DNA from 3 places in the Desulfosporosinus burensis genome. Region 1 is predicted to be linked to each of the others. Evidence: riboswitches for the same ligand, from Rfam matches in the RefSeq annotation. Region 1 holds a riboswitch; each other region holds the start of a gene.
What was found. A riboswitch is a leader RNA that binds a small molecule or an ion and turns the genes downstream of it on or off. The one in region 1 is predicted to bind thiamine pyrophosphate.
Positions count from the first base shown of each region.

Region 2: linked by a shared signal. The riboswitch ahead of ACYQ3Q_RS25515 (thiamine-binding protein) and the one ahead of thiS (sulfur carrier protein ThiS) in region 1 are both predicted to bind thiamine pyrophosphate.
Region 3: linked by a shared signal. The riboswitch ahead of thiD (bifunctional hydroxymethylpyrimidine kinase/phosphomethylpyrimidine kinase) and the one ahead of thiS (sulfur carrier protein ThiS) in region 1 are both predicted to bind thiamine pyrophosphate.

Region 1 is NZ_BAAHYN010000007.1:210,495-217,746, forward strand. Features, by position in the region: gene ACYQ3Q_RS14350 (sigma-54-dependent Fis family transcriptional regulator) at 1-114, opposite strand, end outside; gene ACYQ3Q_RS14355 (lipoate--protein ligase family protein) at 218-1,264, shown strand; gene ACYQ3Q_RS14360 (geranylgeranyl reductase family protein) at 1,298-2,410, opposite strand; gene ACYQ3Q_RS14365 (lipoate--protein ligase family protein) at 2,386-3,441, opposite strand; gene ACYQ3Q_RS14370 (DUF6506 family protein) at 3,795-4,103, shown strand; TPP riboswitch at 4,314-4,414, shown strand; gene thiS (sulfur carrier protein ThiS) at 4,547-4,747, shown strand; gene ACYQ3Q_RS14380 (thiazole synthase) at 4,751-5,554, shown strand; gene thiH (2-iminoacetate synthase ThiH) at 5,558-6,688, shown strand; gene thiE (thiamine phosphate synthase) at 6,685-7,252, shown strand, end outside.
Region 2 is NZ_BAAHYN010000020.1:41,636-48,887, reverse strand. Features, by position in the region: gene ACYQ3Q_RS25540 (demethylmenaquinone methyltransferase) at 1-575, opposite strand, end outside; gene fadR (fatty acid metabolism transcriptional regulator FadR) at 768-1,367, opposite strand; gene ACYQ3Q_RS25530 (FeoC-like transcriptional regulator) at 1,458-1,745, opposite strand; gene feoB (ferrous iron transport protein B) at 1,779-3,863, opposite strand; gene ACYQ3Q_RS25520 (FeoA family protein) at 3,947-4,213, opposite strand; TPP riboswitch at 4,481-4,585, shown strand; gene ACYQ3Q_RS25515 (thiamine-binding protein) at 4,697-4,987, shown strand; gene ACYQ3Q_RS25510 (ABC transporter permease) at 4,990-5,760, shown strand; gene ACYQ3Q_RS25505 (ABC transporter substrate-binding protein) at 5,862-6,860, shown strand; gene ACYQ3Q_RS25500 (ABC transporter ATP-binding protein) at 6,871-7,252, shown strand, end outside.
Region 3 is NZ_BAAHYN010000008.1:36,861-44,112, forward strand. Features, by position in the region: gene ACYQ3Q_RS15020 (DNA recombination protein RmuC) at 1-79, opposite strand, end outside; gene ACYQ3Q_RS15025 (HD domain-containing phosphohydrolase) at 300-2,939, shown strand; TPP riboswitch at 3,095-3,207, shown strand; gene thiD (bifunctional hydroxymethylpyrimidine kinase/phosphomethylpyrimidine kinase) at 3,303-4,106, shown strand; gene cytX (putative hydroxymethylpyrimidine transporter CytX) at 4,103-5,317, shown strand; gene thiM (hydroxyethylthiazole kinase) at 5,299-6,111, shown strand; gene thiE (thiamine phosphate synthase) at 6,104-6,730, shown strand; gene ACYQ3Q_RS15050 (SDR family NAD(P)-dependent oxidoreductase) at 6,868-7,252, shown strand, end outside.

The DNA of each region.
Region 1 (7,252 bases):
AGATTCCAGGATCTCTGGACGTGTAACCACTACATCAGTGATACCCCTCTTGACAAAATTTTTCCACGCCCAAAGCGGATCTTTTACATATTTCACGGATTGGGTGTACATCATAAGCACCTCCAAAGCTTTAACGTTTAATCACGAAATCATTTTTGGCACAGGATTTGCATCAAAAAAATGAAGGTTTAACTCTTTGAAGTTAGGAGTTCTCAGTATGGAATTTTACAATCTTGGCACCGTTCCTTGGTTTGAATCACAGGTTATATATCACGCTCTTGCCCACCTAAACCGGGAGGCGTTAATACTCTGTACCCCGGCAACACCTTATGTCTGTGCAGGGTTCCATCAGGATATACCCAGTGAAGTCGATTTAAAAGCTTGTAAAGAATTCGGGATCCCCCTATTTCGTCGCGAAGTTGGAGGCGGATTAGTCTATTTAGATCACAGGCAGATTTTTTTCCAAATTGTTCTTCACCGAAAAAATCCAGACATCCCCACCAACCGGGAGCGATTTTACAAGAAGCTCCTCGAACCAGTAGTGCAAACGCTTAGGGATTTCAACTTAGCGGCGGAGATACGCTCGCCTTGTGACTTAATTGTTAACTCCAAAAAGATTTCTGGCAATGGCGCAGGTCAAATCGGAGAGTGTAATGTCTTAGTTGGGAATATTCTAATGGATTTCAATTTTGAGGTTATGTCTTCTATTATCCGTGTCCCATCAGAGGATTTCCGCCAGGAGTATTTACATCAAATGCAAGCAAACCTCACGACATTGCAGTCGGAAATGGGGAGAGCCGTATGTAAAGAGGAAGTTATCGAAAGGCTCAAAACTAACTTCACAGGAGCCTTCTCGCTTACTTCAACCCAACTAGACAATCAGGTTCTTGAACAAATCCGCAAACTCACCCCTATGTTTCAATCCAAAGAATGGCTCATGGAAGCCGGGCGTCGCCTCCTCTATCGGGAGATTAAAGTAGCGGAAAACTGTTATATCAGAGAATACCAAGTCTCTCTTGATGGTACTGACCTGACATGCCGTTTAGTCCTCGCTGGTCAACGAATTACCAATATAACCTTGAGTGACTCCAATCGCTTAATCCCTCCCCTACGTTTGCGACGGTTGGAATACTCCCTCCTCGGAAAAAAGATGGATTTTAATACATTAAATGAAGCTTGTATGGAAGCACATGTCTTAAACCCCTTTCAGGCAAAAAATCTTGCCCTTACCCTAAGCGGGAAAAACGCTGCTGGAACTGCGTGATGATCCCTTCAGTATGACGGTTAAACTACCAATCTAAGTTTCAAAGTACTCTGGGAATGCAAACCAAGTTTTTCGTACTAAGACAGAAAAATCTGTCTTTTCCCAATTGGTATTATATTCTACTTTTCTTTTAAAACCCCTTTGTATAAATTCCCCAAATCTTATCAAATACTGCCGAGGATACTGTGTCAACACGTTAATGTCTCCCGTTCGAATACTGTCAACTGCTAAAGAACCCGCGATTTTCCCAGCCACTATTGCTGGGAAAATCCCCTCTCCACTGATAGGATGAGTATGTCCTGCCGCATCCCCAACTAACATTATGTTTTTCTGTTGCATCCTTAACCGGGGTCCTCCGATAGGAATCGCTCCACCAGTCGTTCGTATCACTTCTTCACTAATCACCCCTTCTTTGAATAAATATTGTTGAAATTCTGCTAAAGCGGTTGCTACACTGCCGCCTAAACTTAAATCAATGCTAACCCCGACATTTGCCAGATCATTTTTAGGAAAGAGCCAAGCATATCCGCCGGGAATGGATGGACTAAAGTAAATTTGAGCCCATTGCGCCCTTTTCCTTAACTTGACCGTGATTTGCTTAGCATAGGCCAAAATTTGAGGTGGGCAGTGTATTGCCTGGGCTACCACGGATTTAGGTCCTTCCGAACCTATAATAATCCCCGCTTTAACCACGGATAATTTTCCTTGCTTATTGATTAAAACACCCTGATCCGTAACCGCTACTGCCCGTGCTTTAGTAAATAACTTAACCCCAGATTGAACCGCTCTCTCAGCTAAATAACGATCAAAGACATCCCTGTTGAGTATGTAACCAGGTGCCCGTGTTTGAGCCACTTGTTCTCGATGAATATAGGTAACGAAACCTTCCACCCTTTGAGCTATGCAATCCGCTGGAACAGGTACTTCTGCAGCTAAACTCAATGGTACATACTCTGCACATTGAACTGGTAAACCTATTTGTTCTTTTTTGTCTAACATCAACACCGAAACCCCACCGGCAGCCGCTGTAGCCGCTGCGGAGCTACCTGCTGGGCCAGCTCCGATTACTACAACATCTGCATTAGCCAAAATAGGAAGCTCGTCAATTTCAAACTCAGCGTTCATCTTAAGGCTCTGCGCACACATGACTCCACGTCCTGAGCACTTACACCGGGAATTTGATCCGGGTAATCCTTAAAATAAGACCTGATTATCTCCTCAATTTTGTCCCCTCCCAGAGGACAATCCTTTAAGCGGGCCTCAAGCTCAAAGATGACCGACGGATTATGTGTAAAGAAATCCCCGCTAAGTAATACGCTCTTCAAAACTCGTGTCTTTAACTCCGTCTTGGCAACCACCCGGATTAATCCGCCTTGTGTTTTAAGGCAAGCTTCCTTTATTTCTCCCGCCTCAGTTGGTAAACGAACTTTATAAATCCATTCAGGCGAATGAAAATACATTCTCTTCTCTCGAAATAATGCCTCTTCCCATGGATTAAGTTCGTCTCTAATAAATTGCATATCCATAACAGATGCAAATGCCGCACAAATCGCCTCTTTAATCTTGGACATATCCGGAACCTGACCAAGCTCTCTTTTAAGCCACGTTACCCGGTCCTCTACCGCGATAATATTTTTATCACTTATTTTTTCCATTGGAATTTTTAGTACCTTGACCATGCTCTCAACGTCAAAATCAACGAGTAAAGAACATTGGAAGACAAAGGCATTGCCTAATTCGGCCCCCCCTGTACCGCAAATCTTACGATTACCAACTTGAATATCGTTACGGGGACGGAACATTGCCTTTACTCCAAGATCGGCCAATGCTTTGACCATAACCTCACACAACAGCTTATAAACCTCATCGAGATTTCTTCCCGCCAGCCAATCCTTACCCGCATAAATTTCCCATCCTAGTTCAGACGGTCCCCAAAAAATTGCTCCACCTCCTGTGATACGACGGTTGATCTCAATACTTTCTCTCCGACAATAGTCTTTATCAATTTCTAACTCTACTGCTTGATGCAAACCCAATAGGGCACAACGGGGAGAAAATTGGAGAAAACGCAATGTATTCGGGCATTTTCCTGCGCTTCGGGAAGCAAGCAGGACCTCGTCTAAAGCCATGTGGTCAGCCGAATTTAATGGATTATTGTCAAGTAGTCGCCAATTCATCACCACTAGAGTCCTCCTTTAATTTGATTTAGATGTTGTTGATCATGTCCACTGTTCGATTTTCGAACAGTGGACGAAAATCGAACAGTGGATAGTGCCTTTTTTTATTAAGACACGTTAGTAATTTAGCCAATTTTAGCCTTCACTTAGTACGAAGGACGGCATTATCTACTTTTTTAAATTTTTATCCTTAATCTTTCTTAATATCATTGCAATTCATATGCCAAGCCCTATGAAACTTCTTGGCATATGAATTGCATGTTTATTATAGTCATCACAGGTACGCTGCGTCTTTTTCTGTTCTACTCTGTGAATCCCAAAATGAATTTAAGTATGGAGAGGATGTGATTTAATTGTCATTAAAAGCCGCCTTTATTTTCCTTGCACCTCAAGCCGATCCTTCACAACATCAGGCGGAGATTCAAACCCCACAGGTTACTCTACTCATACGGGGAGTCCAAAATTATCAGGAAGCTGTTAATCTTGCACAACAACTGGTTACTGAAGGAGTTCAGGCGTTGGAATTATGCGGAGGATTTGGGAACATTGGAACGGCGAAAATCGTTGAAGCTGTAGAGCATAAAATTCCAGTGGGTACAGTGCGATTTGATAGCCACCCTGGTTTGAGCGGAAAAAGCGGGGATGATCTATTCTTATTTTAAGCACACCTCCAAGGACTGTAAGGATAAATCATTAAACGTTTTCTGTCACGTTAGAAATCCTGACATCATAGCGAATCAATTTCCCCGAGAGAAAACCCAAATATTCCAATATATTGTATTCAAATATTTGCACCAATACCCTTTTAGTTATATAATGGGTACAGGTGTAATACTACCAAGACAAGTAATGCCCACTCACAACTAAATACGGCTTTTTGCTAGGGGTGCCCTTCGGGGCTGAGATGAGGAAACTCAATCCCTTTGAACCTGATCTGGTTAATACCAGCGGAGGGAAGCTAATCGTTATACTTTATAGAAGTATAAGTGAGAACTGCTTACCGCAGTTCTCTTTTTTATAGTTTTATACCCTCCCTGGTGACTTGGTAGTAAGACAGGAATCCTGGCAAAAAGGTCTGAAGAACAGGCGAAAGGAGGATGGTCTGTTGCAGATTATTCTAAACGGTGAAGCGCAGGAGCTTAAACAAGAATGTACCGTATTCCAGTTACTCGAAGACAAAGCTGTGACCCTAAAAGCTGCGGCTGTTGAACTCAATGGGAAAATCCTAAAACAAGAGCTATGGCAAAGTACTGTAATAAATGCTGGCGACAGTTTGGAGATTTTAATTTTTATGGGAGGTGGCTAATGCGTGAACGATATCATACAGGGTGCAAATCTATCGGATGACAGTTTACTCATCGGAGGAGTCAATTTGCACAGCCGTCTGTTCGTAGGAACCGGTAAATTTTCGTCTCATGAAATTGTGCCCCGAGTACTGGAAGCTAGCGGCTCCCAAGTGGTAACAATGGCTTTACGCCGGGTAGACTGGAAAAACCCCCAGGAGAATATTCTTAATTACTTACCTCAGAATACCATTTTATTGCCGAATACCTCCGGTGCACGCACTGCTGATGAAGCCGTACGAATCGCTCGCTTGGCTCAGGCTGCCGGCTGCGGGAACTGGGTTAAGATCGAGGTTGTACAGGATCAACGTTACCTATTGCCGGATAATTGGGAGACGATTCGGGCTACAGAACAACTGGCGAACGAGGGATTTGTGGTACTTCCTTACATGAGCCCGGATTTAGGGGCAGCCAAGCGTCTGCAGGATGCTGGCGCGGCTGCCATCATGCCCCTAGGGTCTCCAATTGGAAGCAACCGTGGCTTACAAACCAAAGAACTCATCCGGATTCTGATCGAGGAAATTTCCCTACCGATCATTGTCGATGCTGGCCTCGGACGACCATCCGAGGCAGCAGAGGCCATGGAAATGGGAGCGGCCGCAGTACTTGTGAATACGGCAATCGCGACAGCAGGAGATCCGGTGTTCATGGCCCAAGCCTTCCGCCTGGCAGTAGCCGCCGGACGGCTGGGCTATTTAGCTGGACCAGGAGAACGACGAGTAACAGCCGAGGCTTCTTCCCCCTTGACTGACTTTTTGCAGGAGGGTTAACGGATGTTCTACGATCAAATGACGGAATGGCAACAAAGGCTCCCCGAATCGAGCTGGACGAGTTACAGCGGAGTGGACGTAGAGCGGGTGTTAGCCCGTGAAACTCTTCTCCCACAAGATTTGGCAATCTTGCTATCCCCAGCTGCCCAAGCTTACCTAGAGCCAATAGCCAAAAAAGCTCAGGCTTTAACTATCCGCCATTTCGGCCGCACGATTGGTTTGTTCACTCCCTTATATCTGGCTAATTTTTGTAGTAATAGCTGCCTGTATTGTAGTTTCCACGCTGGAAACGAAATTGTACGGTGCAAGCTAACCGTCGACCAAGCTATCAAGGAAGGTGAAGCCATCTCCTCGACTGGGCTGCAACATTTGCTGCTCTTGACAGGAGAATCTCGCTCCCAAAGCGGACCCGCTTACATCGAGCAATGCGTTCGTGCTTTACGACCCAAGTTTGCCTCTCTAGGTATTGAAGTGTATCCTCTATCCACTGAGGAATACCGACGTTTGTACGAGGCGGGGGTTGATTCTGTCACTCTTTTTCAAGAAACCTACCAGGAAAGCACCTATGCCCTGGTACACCCTGCCGGACCAAAGCGAGATTATCACTACCGCTTGGAGGCACCAGAACGAGCCTGCTCTGCTGGAATCTCCTCCATAAACATCGGAGCGCTCTTAGGTCTGTCGGACTGGCGGCGGGATGCCTTTTATTCGGCACTCCATGCCGATTACTTGCAAAGAAATTACCCCGGGGTCGAAGTAGCTATCTCCGTGCCTCGCCTCAGGCCCTATGCCGGCAGTTTTAACTCATCTGCTGATCCAGTCACGGATGCGGCCTTAGTCCAAATTATTCTGGCTTACAGATTATTTCTACCCCGGGCGAGCCTTACCTTGTCCACACGGGAAAGCCCGCAAATGCGGGAGAATTTGCTTCCCCTCGGAATTACTCGAATGTCGGCCGGTGCTCTCACTTCCGTCGGTGGTTATAGTGGGACAGACAACGTAGGCAGTGCCCAATTTGAAATTGCTGACGAACGATCCGTTCCAGAAGTAGTACAAATGATCCGGGCCAAAGGCTATCTACCCGCTTTTTGTGACTGGGTGAATATGCGGGAAAGGAATGCGGTAGGACAATGAAACAATTAATAGATGGACTAAATGGAATTTCAAAAAGGCGTACCCTTCCCGCAGGCATTTATGCCCTTACCTCTGAGCTCCACTCTCAAGGCCGGAGCAATATCGAGGTGTCCAGTGAAATCTTGGCCAGCGGCGTACCGATCCTTCAGTACCGGGAGAAGTCCAAGAAGGTTAGGCAAATGTATGAAGAGTGTCTGGTGTTGCGAGATATGACCCAACAATATGGCGCTTTGTTAATTATCAACGACCACTTAGATCTGGCTCTGGCGGTGAGCGCAGATGGCGTACATATCGGACAAGATGACTTGCCGTTGTCAAAAGTACGCGATTTAGTTGGCCCCGATCTCATGATTGGAGTTTCTACCCATTCGCCGGCCCAAGCATTGGCCGCGGTAAGCAGTGGCGCGGATTACATCGGAGTAGGACCGTTGTTTGCCACCAATACGAAAATCGATGTGTGCGATCCAGTGGGACTGGACTATTTAGATTACGTCGTCAAGAATTTAGATATCCCCTTTGTCGCGATCGGCGGAATCAAAGAGCACAATCTGGCTGAAGTGATCC
Region 2 (7,252 bases), on a different contig from region 1:
TAGGCACTTGCTTTTCTAGCCCAGATTTTGCCCATTAAGGGTATGAGTTTTTCAAAGTATAACCAATACGCTTGTTTAAATCCCGGGAAAGTTGGTTTAGCCATATCTAGGGATACAATCCTTCCTCCGGGCTTAACGGTACGTACCATTTCCTTTATACCCTGTCGTAAATCCGGTAAATTTCTCAATCCCCAACCTACTGTAGCACCATCAAACGTATTACTCGGAAAAGGAAGTTCCATTGCATTTCCTTGAATAAATTTAATTCTATCCCTGTTGGAGGATTGCTCCAAAGAACGTTTTGCTACATCCAGCATTTTATGTGAGAAATCTAAACCTGTAACCGTTCCTTCTACTCCAACTGTGCTTCCCAATTCCATAGAAAGTTGACCTGTACCACAGCATACATCCAGCATATGCATTCCTGGCTTTGCGCCAACCCTTTGAACTGCAATACGCCGCCATCGTTTATCCATTCCGAGACTCATTAGGCTATTCATGAAATCGTAATGACCAGCAATAGAATTGAAAGTTTCTTGCACATAGGTTGCTTTATCTTTACCTGCAAAATCCATAGTTAATCTCCCTATCCATGGTTCTTATTTTTGGTATAGTATAAACATTTTCTTAAATACTACGCGAACATGAGCCTTTTGTCTAGGATTTTTCTTGCTACACTTCAATTCTTAAAAACACACCCAAACAAAGAGCCTTTCCGCTTAAAATGAGATAGCGGAAGGCTCTTCGAATTGTTGGCTATATCGATGTCATATTTTACTCTTATGGTCAACTTTGAAGGCACCGCACATCAAATCAAAAATGATTTCTTCTACCCCTTCTAAGGAACGTGGTTTCTTGGAATTTACCCAATCGCTGATTGCAGCATCCAACGTTCCAAAGAACATTTGTCGGCCAATTTTAATATCAGCTAAAACGATTTCGTCCCGTTCAACCCCTTCAGTCAGAACCTGTTCAATGAGTTGAAAATACTCTCTCAGAGGCCCTGAAATGGCCTCCCTAATTTTAGGATCGGACTGACGGATTTCTATCTGAGTGACGATGGCAAGAGCACGATTCTCTTGCATATATCTGAAGTGAGTTCGTATAATGCACAGTAGCCGATCCCGTGTTGTTTTATACTGCACAAGTGCCTGGCGAATCTCTTCAATAAATTGACCCATCCGATCCGAAAAAAGACTAACTAGAATATCTTCCTTATTCTTGAAATATAAATAGATTGTACCATCAGCTACTCCAGCGAGTTTGGCTATTTTGGAAACTTGGCAGGTAAAATAGCCATACTCTGCAAAAGCCTCCGTAGCCGCATCTAGGATAGCCTGATATTTTTCCTCACGGGGCTTAGACATGCAGTACACGGTCTCCCTTCTAATGCAAGTTTTAAAAGGTATTGTCATTTTTTTCTGCATTATATCATTAATCTTTAATTTTATATACCTTTACTTCAACCTAGAACTTACAAGCTGTTCCCCACGTTCTGTAAGCACCCAGAACGTGAACGTTTTGATGGGTTTAAACCCGCACCCTTCACAGCGGTCGCTGCCCTGATCTGAATCACAGCTGAGACCACAGGCTTGCCCCAAGAATTCACGTCGAATATAACCCATATGTTCCAATTGGTTTAAGAAACCTTCGACTTCTCTTACGGTATAGCCGACTTCTCCAGCTAACTGGGCCAATGATAATGATTCCTTACGTGCCAGTATTTCCATAACGCTGGTAAGCATAGTCATACTCCCCCTTGGGGTTAGTTAAAATTATCAAAATCCTAGTGCTTGACCTCCTTGAAATACAAGCCATCCCATGACAAAACTCAGAATAAGGCTGTATGCCACTCCAAAACTTGTCCAACCCAAGTTTCGTGATTCTTTATAGGTCGTTACGACGGATGCCAGGCAAGGAATATAAAGCATATAAACTACCAGAAATGTATAGGCACCTAAAGGGGTCATAGCCCCTGTCATGGCCTGAGCAATAGATTGCGATGCATCAGCAGCGACACCATACAAAATACCTAAGGTTGATAAGGTCGTTTCTTTCGCTGTAAAGCCAAAAACGATCGCCACCATGATTCGCCAGTCGAACCCTAATGGTTGTCCGATAAATGCTAACCAACCACCCATTATGCCAGCCCAAGTTTCGCTCATGGGGACCCCTTGGGGATAAGAGCTTAAGATCCAGACCACTATCGAAGCCACTAAAATGAACGTCCATGCTCTTTTTAGAAAGGAGTAGGTTTTTTGCCAGGTTGGCACTAGGATATTACGCACTGTGGGAATATGATAGAGCGGCAGTTCCATGACAAATGCTGATCGCTCCGTATGCTTGACCACTCGTCTTAAAAAGAGTGCAGAAAACATTACAAGCAGCATACTTATCAACAAAAGGCTTACCATAATCAGGGCACCTCGAGAACCTGGAAAAAATGCAGCCACAACAGCACTCATTACCCCTAAGCGTGGCACACAAGGAATTAAAGGATTAATAAGTATGGTGATCAAGCGATCTTTGGGATCTTCCAAAGTTCGTGTAGCCATAATTCCCGGAACATTGCAACCGAAACTAGATATCAAGGAAAAAAAAGATTTTCCATGCAATCCCATGAGCTGCATAAATCGATCTCCTAAAAATGCAGCCCGTGCTAAATAACCACTGTCCTGCATAAACGAAAAAAAGGCAAAGAATATGGCAATTTGAGGCACAAAGGCTAAAACGGCACCAACGCCAGCAAAGATCCCATCTCTTACTAAACTTTGCATAAATTCTGGAGCCTGAACCCATCGTAGCCAGCCCACAATCACCTCGGCAACCCACGCCATGCCAAGTGAAATTGCTCCCCCTATAGGCGCACTGGCAATAAAGGACATCCAAAAAACGAGAGTTAAGACGACTAACATAATCGGATAACCCCAAAATGGAGAAAGAATCCAACGATCTAGTCTATCTGTAAAGGTAGGTTTAGCTGGATTCTCGTGCTTCCTAAACTGCGGTAAAATTTTCGAAATATATTGGTACTTAGCATCCGCAATAGCCATTTCAAAATGGTCCTTAGTCCAGCCTTCTCTCTCATAGTCTTGCAGCAACGACTCTCCTGGAAGATTAGTCGATTCTTGTAGTTCGTAATTAACTGCCTCTCCAAGGTCAAAGCAAGCATCCCTGCTCTTACGTATTGGCAACTTTTCAGAATTTGTTTTCCATGTTTGCCCAATTTCCGAATCTCTCTCCAGACGTTTTATAGCTAACCAGCGCAATGGGTACCTCGTGACCCATAGAGTATCTACCAATAGCGCTTCCATTGCGAGAATCTTTTGTTCAAGTTCTTTCGGATAACTGACCTCATTCGGAAGAGGGTCGTTTTTCAGTTTTCCAACCCGAATGGCTTCTGTTAAGAACTCCTCAATTCCTTTTCCTTTGGCTGCAACAATTTCGACGACTGGAACATTTAAGGCTAAAGCCAAATTTGAAGACTCAATTGTAATTCCTGCAGACTGAGCCAAATCCAGCATATTTAAACCGATCACCACACGAGGCACTAGTTCAAGGATTTGAAGAACTAAATAGAGGTTACGCTCAATATTTGAAGCATCAACCATAGCCATAACAACATCTGGTTTTTCGCGAATAATATATTCACGCGTTATAACTTCTTCTTGTGAGTATGCGGTCAAACTGTAGGTTCCTGGTAAATCAATCAGCTCGATTTCCCGGCTGGCTCTTTTAACTACACCTGACTTGCGTTCAACCGTCTTACCAGCCCAATTTCCGACCTGTTGGTTCGAACCCGTTAAAGCATTAAATACAGTACTCTTGCCTACATTGGGATTTCCAATAAGCGCAATTTTCATGTCCAGCCGCCTCCCCCCTCTGAGCATATGTATGTCCAAGCGGCATCATCACGTTTTTAACTTGATCTAAAAATCGTTTGAATTTAGCGACTTGCTAATAAAGGGTCATTACATTTGGGATCTTTTTCACTTACAGCAATTTTAGCACATTCTGCACGGCGCATTGCTAAATAGTACCCTTTCAGCCGAACTTGAAGTGGACCACCGAAAGGAGCTTGACGAACAACTTCTAATTCGACACCTGGAACAATACCCATATCCATCATCCGGCGACGCAAAGCTCCTCCGCCATCAATGCGCTCCACACGTGCCCATTCACCTGTTTTTAAGTCTCCCAAAAAGCGCTCCATCGTCACCCCTCCTCGCGGAAATGATAATCATTCTCACCTTTGTTCTAATAATAACTGAGAATATATCTCATTTATTTTAGAATACTCTTCTTTCTTGTTACTGTCAATATATATCTCTGAAGTACAAAGTAAACTTCTCTACTTTTAATAACCATTCTCAGCATTTGCAAGCCTCAACGAGTGGGGCTCTAATGCAAATAGCGCAAGTACTATTGGGAAATTATAGATTGCGTCGCAACAGTCATTATGTTAGAATGACATAAATTAATATGGTAACAGGGGAGCTAGAACTTATGGCTGAGAGGGGCAATCTGCCCGACCCTTAACCTGATCTGGGTAATGCCAGCGTAGGGAGGTTTGAGAACAAGTACACCGCATTACATGCGGTATTTTTTATGTACTAGTCAGACTCCCATGCCGCTATGCGCCACCACTAAAGACTCTCACACGAAGAACTTGTTCATAAGAAGGAGGAAAAAAACGATGGCAAAAATCATTATGGCCTTACAGGTTATCCCCAAAGTGGAAGAATCCCGCATTTATGAAGTTGTGGACGAGGCGATCAAAGTCATTGCAGCCAGTGGGGTTCCCTATGAAGTTGGTCCTATGGAGACAACAATGGAAGGAGAACCAGACCAGCTTTGGGCAATCATCAAAGAAGCTCAGGAAGCATGCATTCGTGCTGGAGCCTCAAGAGTGATGGCCTACATTAAAATGGATTATGTCCCTAGTGGCTCATCGATTGCTGAAAAAATTGCTAAGTATCGAACATAACAATGGGTTGTCTAAAATGGAAAGGGATCCCCTCCCTACTGTTCTTTCTCTTTTTTCTAGGGACATGGCAAATGGTAGTTACGATTGCGCAAGTTCCCCTCTGGCTTCTCCCCACCCCCGCTCAAATAGCCAAAGCCTTATGGGAGACTCGCCAACTTATCTGGACGCATACTCTGATTACTTTAGTTGAAACAACGGTTGGCTTTGCACTTGCCGTCGTCTTCAGCCTGATCACAGCAGGCGCGATGGTCCTATCCCCTTGGCTAAAACGCCTACTATATCCGTTTCTAATTATTTCACAGACGGTTCCACTGATAGCCGTTGCACCTCTTTTGATCCTATGGCTGGGTTATGGACTTCTGCCTAAAATTATGATCGTCATTATCGTGTGTTATTTCCCGGTTACCATTAGTCTAATCGAAGGACTAGAATTAACTGATGCTGACCTCCTAAATCTATTAAGAAGTATGGGAGCTTCCCGTTGGCAAATGTTTTATATCGTTCGCTGGCCTAACGCTCTCCCTTCCCTTTTTGCCGGCCTGAAAATCGCCGCTACCTATAGCGTCATGGGGGCCGTGATAGCAGAATGGTTGGGTTCCAGCTCGGGATTAGGAGTTTATCTGACGCGCTCTTCACACTCCTTTTTGACAGACCGTGTTTTTGCCGCAATTTTTACAATTACCGCCTTAAGTTTTCTTTATTACGCCCTTATTACCCTCCTTGCACGACTCGCATTACCGTGGATCCATAGCAAAAACCAAGATTCCATTTAACAAAGATTATCTACAATACTTTATCCTCGATCCTAAACTTTGTCCTCGTCTTCGAGATGTTAATTTAGAAAAAGTAAATAAATCATAGGGGAGATAATAGTATGAAAAAGCTGCTTGCTTTATTAATTATTCCTATTCTTATACTGTCAGGGTGCGGGGTCAAATCTCCATCACCCGCGACCTCCGCGACAGAGCCACTTACCTCAGTAACCTTAATGCTGGACTGGACTCCTAATACGAATCACACTGGGCTATTTGTTGCCTTAGAAAAGGGGTATTTCTCAAAGGAGGGTCTAGATGTTAAATTCATCCAGCCTTCTGGCTCTGGGAATGTCGAGCAGCTTGTGGCGGCTGGAAAATCAGATTTTGGAGTGAGCCATCAGGAACAAGTGACTACGGCACGCGCTAACGATGTACCGATTCTCTCGCTAGCTGCAATCTTACAACACAACACTTCAGGATTTGCTTCTCCAACTTCTAAGAATATTAAAAATGCCAAAGACTTCGAAGGGAAGACTTACGGTGGTTGGGGCCTGCCCTCAGAAGACGCTATTCTCAAAGCACTCATGGAAAATGAAAAGGCTGATTTCTCTAAGATTAAGATGGTTAATATTGGAGAAGCTGATCAACTTATGTCTTTAACCAAAGATATTGATTTAACCTGGATCTTTTATGGTTGGACCGGCAAAGAAGCAGAATTACGAAAACAGACTTTAGATATGCTTTGGCTTAAAGACGTTGACCCTGCTCTCGATTTTTATACGCCTGTCTTGATTACTAGCGAGAAAATGACACAATCCCAACCGGAAGTGATTCGTCATTTTATGCAAGCAGTTAGTGACGGTTATCAATACACAATTCAGAATCCGCTGGAAGCTGCCGAGATATTAATCAAGCATGCACCCGAAGCAAATCCTGACTTAATTCGCAGCAGCCAGACATGGCTCAGCCCTCAATATCAGGCCGATGCACCGCAGTGGGGGATTCAGAAAGCAGCCGTTTGGGAAAGCTATGCAAAATGGCTTGTCGAACGAGACCTGCTGCAGAAGATGATTGATCCCGCCAAGGCTTTCACGAACGATTTCTTACCTAAATCCTAAGGAGGTCCAGATGGGACTATCTCTTAAAGGTCTTTCCAAAGCATACTCGAACCCTCAGAAGAACCTGTCAATGGAGGTCTTGCACTCTCTAGACTTAGAAGTTGAGACAGGTGCCTTTGTTTCCTTGATCGGACCTTCTGGGTGTGGCAAGAGTACGATATGCAATCTCTTGGCAGGAATTGAGGTTCCGGATGCAGGGGAAATATTATTGGATGGTGAAGCGATTCATGGGACGTTAGGTAACGTCGGTTATATGCCTCAGAAAGATTTGCTCCTCCCCTGGCGTACCCTACTAGAAAACGTGCTCTTGGGATGCGAGATCCTGCATAAGGATAAACGAAAAGCACAAGTAGAGGCTAAAGAATGGCTAAATCAGTTCGGTCTTTCACCAT
Region 3 (7,252 bases), on a different contig from region 1:
GGGTCAATAAAATAACAAGTAAAATCAGGATAATAACAAAAAAGATAATGATTAAACCGATGAGTAAAGGGTCTGTCATATGGTTCCTCCTAAAATGTATTTGCTCCTATAAACACTTTATCATATTGGTGAGACAAAACTTTGGAAGTTAATAAAATATAGGAGTTTATTATTATATTTGTAGCTAATCCATTTTTTGTAGAGGATTTTTGGGTTATTAAAGAGAAGGTAATGTTAATTGAGTAAAATTTTAAAAAGTGAATTGACGTTTCTTTATCATAACTATTCTGGAGGTATCAATGAAAAAATTCAAGATAAATGTAACTTCTCTTATTACTATTGCTTTAATATTTGGCCTAGGTGGTTTATCCTTATTGGCCTATTTACAGACGAAAGATCTTTTAATTGCTAATTTAGAAATGCATATCTCCTCGCTGACGTTATCTTCGGGTTCTGAAGTCGGCTTATGGTTAGACGCTCATAAAACAGAAATCGAGATTATGGCAAATACTCCACTTGTCAAAAGTGGAGACAAGGAGGCAATTGTTTCTTATTTAAGCAAAGAAGTCCTGCGTAACAAAGACTTTGAGGATATTTTCTTTGCCGATAGTTTGGGAAATTACTCTCTGAGTTCGGGTCTTACTGGCAGTATTGTTGATCGTGAATATTTTCAAAAGGTTATAGCTACGGGCAATAGTGTGATATCAGATCCTGTAATTTCCAAGGGGAGTAGCAATCACACCATTGTTGTAGCGGCTCCAGTTATTATAGAAAGCAAAGTGGTTGGCCTTTTAGGGGGGAGTGTTAACTTAGCTGAACTTAGCCAACTTGTTACATCAAAAAAAGTCGGAGAGATTGGGGATGCTTTTATGGTTCAGCAAGATGGACTGATGATCGTTCACCCGAACCAAGAATTCATTATGAAATATAATGTGCTCAAAGAAAACAATGTCTCTCAAAGTTATCAAGGTGCCATCCATAAAATGGTTAGGGGGGGAACAGGGGTTACTAGGTACACGTATGAAAACGAGGACAAATACCTTGCCTTTACTCCAGTTCCAGGGGTCAAATGGTCTTTAGGGGTCACGGTTCCATTAACCTATATTACGAATCAGTTGAGTTACTTGCCTATCTACTTTATCGGGTTAACAGTTATTTTCGGCGTTTTTTTAGTTTTTTTATTAAGTCGTTGGCTAGTCGTCCCCCTTACAACGTTGACAAAGTTTACGACGGAGCTCAATCATAAAATTCATGAACGTGTGGATACTTATCAGCTGAATAGCCCAGTTTTAGAAGTTCAATCCCTGGCAACTAATTTCCAGAGGATGGTCGAAGCACTTCAGGAAAGTTTTCGTGAACTAGAAAACTCAAAACTACACTTGAAGGGAGAAATTATTGAAAAAACAAAGGTTCAAGCAAATTTGGAGAAAAGTTACGAAGAACTTGGAGCTGCAGAGGAAGAACTGAGATTCAATTACGAAAAACTCCAATCAAAGGAAAAATTATTGCGGGAATCAGAACGCCGCTTACGCTCGATCCTCGAAAATGTTAAACTAATTACAGGAATTATGGATAAGGACGGTAGAATACTCTTTTGTAATGACTTTATACTAGAGTTAGCTGGTTTTAAAAGGGAAGAAGTGATTGGAAAAAGCTTTTTTGATATTTTTGTCCCGAATGAATTACGTGAGAGTACATATGCTTGGTTTAAAGAGGTATTGAACAGTAAGGAGATAATAGTTCATAATGTCTATCCTGTTCAAACTAAAAATGGCCAAAAACGATATGTCAATTGGAATCATACTCTCTTATTTGATGCAGACGGGAATGTCTCTGGGGTTGCCAGTATTGGCGAAGATATTACCGAACGAAAACAATTTCAGGAAAAACTCGAGCATATGAGCTTTCATGATGCCCTAACCGATCTCTACAACCGCACGTTCTTTGAAGAAAAAATGCGTCTCCTTAGGGGAGATGATTATGCGCCGATAGGCTTGATTGTTTGCGATGTTGATGGCTTGAAACTTGTCAACGATACGTTAGGACATAGCACTGGTGATAAGTTACTTTGGCTCACTGCTGGTATTATTAAGAAGTGTTTCCGCGAGGATGATTTATTATTTAGGATTGGCGGAGATGAGTTTGCCATCCTTTTGCCAAAAAGCGACATGAAAATTGTTGAACAAGCTTGTTATAGAATTCGTAAGGCTGTTGAAGAGTACAATATCGAGAATGTGGAGTTTCCACTCAGCTTATCAATAGGATTTGCTGTGAGTGAGGAAACAAATGTGAACGTTGACGTGGTCTTCAAAGAAGCTGATGATGGCATGTATCGTGAAAAACTACATCGAAGTAAAAGCACTCGCAGTGCCATAGTTCAGGCACTTATGAAAGCAATGGAGGCTAGAGATTTTATCACGGAAGGGCATGCCGATCGTCTGCAAGACATAGTCCTTACCCTTGGAGAAGCAATGGGATTATCGGAGCGAACTCTCGCAGATTTACGATTGTTGGCACAATTTCATGATATCGGTAAAGTGGGTATTCCTGATCGTATACTTTTCAAGCCTGGGCGTTTAACCTTTGAAGAATTCAAGGAAATGCAGCGACATAGTGAAATTGGACATCGGATTGCACAATCTGCCCCGGATCTACTGCCCATTGCCGATCACATTTTGAGACATCATGAATGGTGGAACGGTCAGGGTTACCCCTTAGGACTTAAGGAAAACGACATTCCCTTAGAGTGCCGTATTTTGGCAATTGCGGATGCCTACGATGCCATGACAAGTAATCGCCCGTATCGAAAAGCCATGAGCCAAGAGCAAGCTTTTAATGAATTGATGGAAAACAGCGGGCTTCAATTTGACCCTAAATTAGTACCTATATTTATTAAAGTATTTAGGATTGATCAATCGTCGATCCGTCCGATAGGCTAATCTTGCCTAGACTGGAGGAAGATCTACTCAATGAGTAGCATGGAAAGTGGAGAGAACAAAATAATTAGTAAAAAGCATTTAGAGAAAGGTGTAGGAATCGTGTTCAATAGGATTGACTAATCCCATTTTCCATGTTATTTTTAACAAAATATATATGATGTGGGCAGGGGAGCTAGAAAGGCTGGCTGAGATTTAGACCCGATAAGGTCTAAGACCCTTTTAACCTGATCTGGATAATGCCAGCGTAGGTAAGCAGTTTTTACTCTTTTATGAAGATGAAAGAGCACAAACCCTATTCTGGGGATCTGTGCTCTTTTTAGTTTTTTAAGAGAGAATATTGAATAATGGAGGAGGTAGTAACCTATGAAAAAAGTACTTACCATAGCTGGTTCAGATTCTAGTGGAGGAGCAGGGATTCAAGCTGACCTAAAAACGTTCTGTGCTCATGGTGTCTATGGAATGAGCGTAATAACCGCAGTCACTGCCCAAAATACCCAAGGAGTTTTTGCTGTTCAGGATATCTCTAGAGAGGTTATTGGTCAACAAATCGAAGCAATTTTCGACGATATTGAGGTCGACGGAGTGAAAATCGGTATGGTTTCCCAAGTTCAAACTATCGAGGTGATTGCAGAAAAGTTGAAACACTATGCGCCTCAAACGATTGTCTTAGACCCAGTCATGGTGTCTAAGAGCGGCTACCACTTGTTAAACCCGGAGGCGGAAGTAACTTTGATTAGGGAATTATTGCCCATGGCAATGATCGTCACCCCAAATATTCCAGAGGCTGAGGTCATGACCAAAAGGTCCATTGGCACGCTAAAGCAAATGGAAGAGGCTGCAAAGGTGATTTATCAGATGGGGGCTAAGAATGTACTGTTAAAGGGAGGGCACTTAGAGGATGACTCTGTAGATATCCTCTTTGACGGTCAGGAATTTAGTTATTTTAGCTCGGTTAGGATTGCTACTAAGAATACTCATGGGACAGGATGTACTCTTTCATCGGCCATCACTGCAAATCTGGCGTTGGGGTACAGCCTTAATCAAGCAGTCCCCTTAGCCAAGGAATATATCACAATTGCCATTCAACAGTCTTTATCGATCGGAAAAGGTATAGGACCGACTCATCACTTTTACACACTATACAAAAAGGCGGGATTAATAGAGTGAGTATAGCTTCAAAAAATAATTTAAGTATGTTTAATTTTTCAACTCTTTGGTTTGGCGCAGCTATTTCAGTCGCTGAAATTTTAACCGGTGGACTGTTGGCTCCCCTAGGATTTAAAATGGGGGTTTTGGCTATCCTGATTGGACACTTGGTTGGAACATCACTTTTGGTGTTAGCAGGAATCATCGGAACCGATGAGCGCATTCCTGCTCTGGTATCAACTCGAATTTCCTTTGGAAAATACGGTTCCTATCTATTTTCCGTCTTGAATGTTTTACAATTACTGGGTTGGACGGCTGTGATGATTATCGTTGGGGCCAGGTCGGTTAACCAGATAAGCAAAACGTTATGGGCTTTTGATCATCTGACGGTTTGGAGTCTGATTATTGGAGTCTTTATCATGGTTTGGGTATGGCTTGGAAAAGATAGCGGCTGGAAAAAGGCGAACCACATAGCTGTGGTGTTATTGTTCTTGTTAACGATAATCTTGAGTACTATCATTTTCAGCAACCATGAACTGTTTACCAAACAGGTTGTCGGAGATATGTCTTTTGGCTTTGGTATAGAATTAGCTGTAATCATGCCCTTATCCTGGTTACCATTGATCTCCGACTACACACGATTTGCTAAGTCAAGGCGAGACGGTGCCTGGGGCAGCTGGCTTGGATACTTTTTTGGCAGCAGTTGGATGTACATTATCGGCTTGGGTGCAGCGATCATTGCCTCGGACGCTGACCCTGCCGCAATGTTATTAGCTGCTAATCTCGGTATAGTAGCCTTAGGAATTATTGTCTTGGCTACGGTAACGACAACCTTCCTGGATGCTTATTCGGCTGGGGTTACATTTCTAAACATTTTCCCTAAATTGAATGAGAAAACGGTGGCCTTGGTCATGACTGGGATTGGAACCGGACTAGCGATCATCGTCAATATTGAGCAATATGAGCATTTCCTTTATGCCATTGGATCGGTGTTTGCGCCCTTATTTGCGATTCTCTTGACGGATTATTTCCTTTTAAATAACAAGAAAATCCAACCTGAGCTTTTGGTAAACTGGGGTACCGTACTCCTATGTGGAGTGGGTACAGCTTTATACTATTGGTTTATCAAGTTAGACTTTGTTCTGGGCGCTACTATACCTGTTATGCTGACTATCAGCATCTTACATTCTATAACATGGAGGTTGACTGCTAAATGGAAATACGTGAAATAATCTTTGAAAACTTAAGGCTCGTTAAAGAAAAAAGTCCCTTAATCCACCATATCACGAACTATGTTACCGTGAATGATTGTGCTAATATTGTCCTAGCCATCGGAGGTTCCCCTGTGATGGCGGATGATCTGGAGGAAGTGGCAGAAATGGTTGGCTTTGCTTCTGCCCTAGTTCTTAACATTGGCACTCTTAATTCCAGAACGATTGAAAGCATGCGAGTCTCCGGTTTACGGGCGAAAGAGTTAGGTGTCCCGGTGATCCTAGATCCGGTAGGAGTAGGGGCCACGAAGTTGAGAACAAACACTGCAGAAACGTTGATTAAGGAGTTAAAACCTGAGGTTATCCGGGGGAATATGTCAGAGATCAAAGTATTAGCTGGCCAAAATGTAGCTATAAAGGGAGTCGATTCGCTAGCGGACGAACAAGATAGTTCGGTGATTGCCAAAAAACTAGCCTCTGAATTAGGCTGCGTGATTGCCATAACCGGTAAAACGGATGTTGTTTCTGATGGACGTCAAGTGTGCTTGCTGGATAATGGCCACCGAATTTTGGCAGATGTTACGGGAACAGGGTGTATGACAACCTCCCTCGTGGGAACCTTTTGCGGCGTCACTAAAGATTACTATACGGCGGCCGTGGCTGGAATTATTAGTATGGGCTTGGCAGGAGAAATCGCCCAGGCTTCATTGCGCCATGGGGAAGGTATCGGAACGTTTAGAACCAGATTGTTGGATAGCATCTATAATTTGACTCCCGAAACCCTAGCTAAAGAAGGTAAAATTAGTTATGAGTAAAGTTAAGGTCGACTACACTTTGTATTTGGTCACAGATCGAAAACTTCTCGGAGAGCGGGATTTGGCTCAGAGTATTGAGCTAGCCATACAAGGTGGGGTAACCTTGGTGCAGCTTAGGGAAAAATCCCTTTCTACCAAGGATTTCTTACAACTAGCCATTAAAGTAAAAGAGATAACCTCTCGCTACCAAATTCCCCTGATTATAAATGACCGTCTAGACATTGCCCTCGCGGTCGATGCCGAGGGATTACATGTCGGTCAAGAAGATCTGCCTATGCTAAAAGCAAGAGAGTTGTTTGGCCCCAATAGAATCATTGGGGTCTCTGCCAGTACTCTAGAAGAAGCCATTCTTGCCCAACGACAGGGTGCTGACTATTTAGGAGTCGGAGCTGTATTTAGCACATCGACTAAGACTGACGCCCCAGAAGTCAGTCTCGGGCAGTTAGAACTTATTCGGAAAACAGTCTCAATCCCTGTCGTGGCGATCGGTGGAATTAATCTGACGAACCTAAAGCGAGTTATGGCTACCGGGATTGAGGGGGTTTCAGTCGTATCTGCCATTTTGGCAGAAGAAGACATTCGAATGGCGTCCAAGCAGTTAAAGGAACTTATTAGATAGTCAACTCCATTAGCTAAAGTCGAACATCGAGACGATGCTCATTCTGGTCCGATTATTCCTTGTTTAGGATAAACCTGTGGGTTATACTAGAAAAACGAAGGTAGTACATAATACTTGCTTACAAGGAGAGGATTATAATGTTAAACGATAAAACAGCCTTGATCACTGGAGGCGGGACCGGGATCGGTAAAGCGATCGCCTTAAAACTAGCCCAGTCTGGAGTTAATATTGCGATTAATTACTCTCGATCTGAGCAAGAAGCGCTTAAAACTTGTCAAGAAATCAAGGATTTAGGAGTTCGCTGCCTAATCTATAAAGCGGACGTTGCGCGGGATGCTGAAATTAGGGCAATGATTAGTCAAGTAGCCCTGGATTTTGGTAAGTTGGATATATTAGTAAATAATGCTGGAACGACCCATTTCGTTGATCATTCAGACCTTGAGGGAATGAAAGAGGAATATTGGGATGATATCTTGGGAGTCAATGTAAAGGGATTGTTCTTTTGTTGCAGGGCGGCTTCTG